DNA from 2 places in the Geobacillus sp. BMUD genome. Region 2 is predicted to be linked to the other one. Evidence: a T-box and tRNA genes for the amino acid it is inferred to sense, from the RefSeq annotation. Region 2 holds a T-box; the other holds one or more tRNA genes.
The links. The T-box of region 2 lies ahead of leuS (leucine--tRNA ligase). A T-box ahead of a tRNA ligase gene usually reads a tRNA of that ligase, here a tRNA-Leu.
Positions count from the first base shown of each region.

Region 1: it encodes a tRNA-Leu, which carries the amino acid that the T-box ahead of leuS (leucine--tRNA ligase) is inferred to sense. The anticodon was not compared.

Region 1 covers NZ_SDLA01000007.1:480-2,836, reverse strand. Annotated here, with positions in the region: tRNA gene ETC05_RS09610 (tRNA-Asn) at 1-16, opposite strand, end outside; tRNA gene ETC05_RS09605 (tRNA-Ile) at 195-268, opposite strand; tRNA gene ETC05_RS09600 (tRNA-Gly) at 278-348, opposite strand; tRNA gene ETC05_RS09595 (tRNA-His) at 526-598, opposite strand; tRNA gene ETC05_RS09590 (tRNA-Thr) at 612-687, opposite strand; tRNA gene ETC05_RS09585 (tRNA-Ser) at 727-817, opposite strand; tRNA gene ETC05_RS09580 (tRNA-Ile) at 837-913, opposite strand; tRNA gene ETC05_RS09575 (tRNA-Met) at 922-995, opposite strand; tRNA gene ETC05_RS09570 (tRNA-Ala) at 1,017-1,089, opposite strand; tRNA gene ETC05_RS09565 (tRNA-Pro) at 1,098-1,171, opposite strand; tRNA gene ETC05_RS09560 (tRNA-Arg) at 1,178-1,251, opposite strand; tRNA gene ETC05_RS09555 (tRNA-Leu) at 1,257-1,342, opposite strand; tRNA gene ETC05_RS09550 (tRNA-Gly) at 1,348-1,422, opposite strand; tRNA gene ETC05_RS09545 (tRNA-Lys) at 1,430-1,502, opposite strand; tRNA gene ETC05_RS09540 (tRNA-Thr) at 1,677-1,749, opposite strand; tRNA gene ETC05_RS09535 (tRNA-Phe) at 1,764-1,839, opposite strand; tRNA gene ETC05_RS09530 (tRNA-Asp) at 2,042-2,117, opposite strand; tRNA gene ETC05_RS09525 (tRNA-Met) at 2,122-2,198, opposite strand.
Region 2 covers NZ_SDLA01000002.1:390,926-393,282, forward strand. Annotated here, with positions in the region: gene leuS (leucine--tRNA ligase) at 1-1,085, opposite strand, end outside; T-box leader at 1,167-1,387, opposite strand; gene ETC05_RS05670 (MDR family MFS transporter) at 1,456-2,357, opposite strand, start outside.

The DNA.
Region 1 (2,357 bases), on a different contig from region 2:
GCTGAGCTATTGCGGAATAATTAAGAAACATTCTTCAAACTTATTCTATCCCTTCCTCTACCAGCTGATTCAAGGATAACGGATGCGTCGGAGCAATAATGCAAATGCTCGTCGCCCGCTGTTGCTGTGGAACGATGGAACATTATTCGCACACTATTATAACAAATAGTCAAAAAACACTCAATGGGAAATAATGGGCCTAAGTGGACTTGAACCACCGACCTCACGCTTATCAGGCGTGCGCTCTAACCAGCTGAGCTATAGGCCCACCATCAAAAGCGGGTGATGGGAATCGAACCCACGACATCAGCTTGGAAGGCTGAGGTTTTACCACTAAACTACACCCGCACATGATTTTGATTGAATACCCACCACGCTTTTTCCATGCCTCTTCCTCTTCCAGCCTATTCAAGAAAGCTGGATGCGTCGAGGCAACTCGAAGCCAATTCGATGATGCCGATGCTCGTGGCTGAGGTTTTACCACTAAACTACACCCGCATATAACGAATAAAATATAAAGAAAAGGGCGACTAGTGGGAATCGAACCCACGCATGCCAGAGCCACAATCTGGTGCGTTAACCACTTCGCCATAGTCGCCGTAGCCGTATACTGGTGCCGGCTGCAGGACTTGAACCCGCAACCTACTGATTACAAGTCAGTTGCTCTACCAATTGAGCTAAGCCGGCATGATTCAAACACATTCACACTTCATCCGACACAAAGCATGGCGGAGGAGGAGGGATTCGAACCCCCGCGCGCCTTGCGGCGCCTCTCGGTTTTCAAGACCGACCCCTTCAACCACTTGGGTACTCCTCCAAAAAAGCAACAATAATAATGGTGGACCTTGTAGGACTCGAACCTACGACCGGACGGTTATGAGCCGTCTGCTCTAACCAGCTGAGCTAAAGGTCCGACAATAGTGGCGGTGGAGGGGATCGAACCCCCGACCTCACGGGTATGAACCGTACGCTCTAGCCAGCTGAGCTACACCGCCAAATTGAATAAGGTTAAAAGGTGGAGCCTATCGGGATCGAACCGATGACCTCCTGCGTGCAAAGCAGGCGCTCTCCCAGCTGAGCTAAGGCCCCATGATAAATCGGGAAGACAGGATTTGAACCTGCGACCTCACGGACCCGAACCGTGTGCTCTACCAAGCTGAGCTACTTCCCGATAAAACGCGCTCGAGAGGATTCGAACCCCTAACCTTCTGATCCGTAGTCAGATGCTCTATCCAATTGAGCTACGAGCGCACAAGTGCCGAGGGCCGGACTCGAACCGGCACGGTAGTTACCTACCCCAGGATTTTAAGTCCTGTGCGTCTGCCAATTCCGCCACCCCGGCGGAAGTGGAGCGGAAGACGGGGCTCGAACCCGCGACCCCCACCTTGGCAAGGTGGTGTTCTACCGCTGAACTACTTCCGCAAGACGATGAGCCATGGAGGACTCGAACCTCCGACCCTCTGATTAAAAGTCAGATGCTCTACCTACTGAGCTAATGGCTCGTGGTTAGGTATACACTTCAGATATTTGACGATGTCCCTTCCTCTGCTAGCTGATTCGACGGTGTCCAGTGCGTCGGGACAACTCGAAGCAATCCCGAAGATGCATCGCTCGTTACTGAGCTAATGGCTCACGATTGCTGGTTTAATGGCTTAAGGATTTAGTAAGGAATAGAATGCCGGCTGCAGGACTTGAACCCGCAACCTACTGATTACAAGTCAGTTGCTCTACCAATTGAGCTAAGCCGGCATGTATATCTTATATGGTGGCTCGGGACGGAATCGAACCGCCGACACAAGGATTTTCAGTCCTTTGCTCTACCGACTGAGCTACCGAGCCATATGTTATTTTTTAACTCGCTCGTTGAATTTCTCTGTGCCTCTTCCTCTACTAGCCGATTCAAGGAAGTGTAATGCGTCGAGGCAACTCGCAGCTGACTCGATGATGCTGATGCTCGTCTCTACCGACTGAGCTACCGAGCCATATTTTCCTTTTCATCGATTGCCGAGTCAATTCTCCATCTTTCACGATTTTGAAGCAATGGCGGTCCCGACGGGACTCGAACCCGCGATCTCCTGCGTGACAGGCAGGCATGTTAACCACTACACTACGGGACCATATTGGTTGCGGGGGCAGGATTTGAACCTGCGACCTTCGGGTTATGAGCCCGACGAGCTACCGGACTGCTCCACCCCGCGACGATAAAAGATAAATTTGTTTCGATCATGCACTGAGTATCGTTTAAACGTTTGTTGCCTCTTCCTCTGCCAGCTGATTCAAAGATGCCCGATGCGTCGAGGCAACTCCCGGCATATTCGATGAAGCAAATGCTCGTTGCTCCACCCCGCGACGATAGA
Region 2 (2,357 bases):
CCAGCGACGACTTCTTTGATCGGCAAGTCGAACGTTTTCGCAAACTCGTAGTCGCGCTCATCGTGCGCCGGCACGGCCATGATCGCCCCGGTGCCGTAGCTCATCAACACGTAGTCGGCGATCCAAATCGGAAGCCGCTCGCCGGTGACCGGATGAATGGCGTACGCGCCGGTGAACACGCCCGTTTTTTCTTTCGCCAAATCGGTGCGCTCGAGATCGCTTTTGCTTTGAATTTCTTTCAAATAGGCGTCAACGGCCGGCTTTTGCTCCGGCGTGGTGATTTTCTCCACAAGCGGATGCTCGGGCGCCAAGACGGTGTACGTCGCGCCAAAGAGCGTATCCGGACGGGTCGTGAAGACGGTGAACGTCTCGTCATGGCCGTCGACGGCGAACTCGATTTCCGCTCCTTCCGAGCGGCCGATCCAGTTGCGCTGCATCTCCTTGATGCTTTCCGGCCAGTCGAGCTCCTCTAAATCTTCAAGCAGGCGGTCGGCGTACGCGGTGATTTTCAGCATCCATTGCCGCATCGGCTTGCGGATGACCGGATGCCCGCCGCGCTCGCTCCGGCCGTTGATCACTTCCTCGTTCGCCAGCACCGTGCCGAGCGCCGGACACCAGTTGACCGGCACCTCATCCATATACGCAAGCCCTTTTTCGTACAGTTTCAAGAAAATCCACTGCGTCCATTTGTAATAGTTCGGATCGGTCGTGTTAATTTCGCGATCCCAATCGTACGAAAAGCCAAGCGATTTAATTTGCCGGCGGAAGTTGTCGATGTTTTTTTGCGTAAACTCGGCCGGGTCGTTTCCAGTATCGAGCGCATACTGCTCGGCCGGCAACCCGAACGCGTCCCAGCCCATCGGATGAAGGACATTGTACCCTTGCATCCGCTTCATGCGCGCCAAAATGTCGGTCGCCGTATACCCTTCCGGATGGCCGACGTGCAAGCCGGCGCCGGACGGATACGGGAACATGTCGAGCACGTAAAACTTCGGTTTGTCGTCATCATCGGGCGTGCGGAACGTTTTGTTTTTCTCCCAATAGTCCTGCCATTTTTTTTCGATTTCGCGGTGGTTGAAGCTCATCGCAGCACTCCTCCTATCAAGATTCTGCTTCTACTTGCATCATGGACGAAAGTATGTACAAAAAAACCTCCCATCCCCACGCAAAGGGACGAGAGGCGCGCTTCCCGCGGTACCACCCTTTTTGGCGCGCACATGGCGCACCCGCTTTCTTCCTTAACGCGGATGGACGGCCGGCGCTGTCGATGACCGTTCACGCCGGCAACTCCGAGGCGAGTTCACGGGCCGACTTCGGTTGACTCGCACCATCCGTCAACTCTCTGCCGTCCGTCAAGCCCGCTACTGCTCCTCTTCACCGTTGTTCGCTTTGTTGTTTCGAATGGCAAACTTATTATTATTTTAAAAAATTTGTCGATCAATTGCAAGTTGAAACCTATATGGTCGCAGCCGTTTTTTCTCCCGCCTTTTCCGTCGGCCTCGGCAGCCAGCGGTCGTACAAAAGTGATGCGGCCACCGCCAACAGGGCAAACGCGACGAGCATCCCAATGAGCAGCTTCATTCCGAAGGCGTCAGCAATCCAACCACCGATGACCGGTCCAATCATCCGTCCGGCCGTGGCCGTACCGTTGACGATGCCTTGGTACAACCCAGCCTTCCCTTGCGGCGCCAATTCGTTCACCACTGCCGGAATCGCTGGCCAGACGATCATTTCGGCGATGGTGAGGACCACCATGGAGGCGGCAAACTCAACAAGGGAATCGGCGCCAAACAGCATCGCAAACGAGACGGCGAAAATGGCAAACCCGATCACCGTTTGTCGTTTCATCCCCGGCATGAAGCGGTGGATCACCCACGACAGCACGGGCTGGGCCAAGACGATCAACGCGCCGTTGATCGTCCAAAGCAAGCTGTACTGCCCGACCGGTATCTCGAGCTCGCGCGTATAGGCGGCGATCGTCGTCGACCATTGGACATAGCTTAACCAACATAGTCCATAGCCGGCGCAAAGGAGGGCGAGCGCCCAGCCCACGGCACGGGATGGCGCTTTTTCCGCTTCTGCCGGCCGTTTCGTTCGCGCCGGGGGCAAAAGCGGGATGCACCGCAATCCGACCGTGACGATCGCCAAAAACGCCGCATAAAGCAATAGATTGGCCAAAAACACGAACGAGAACGAATACGAAGCGACAAACCCGCCAAGCGCCGAACCGACGGCAACGCCGATATTTTGCGCGACATACAAGGCGTTGAACGCCCGCCGCCCCCCTTCGGGCCAAATCGCCCCGGCGTACGCCGACGCCGCCGGAAAGACGACGCCGCTGCCGATGCCGACAAGCG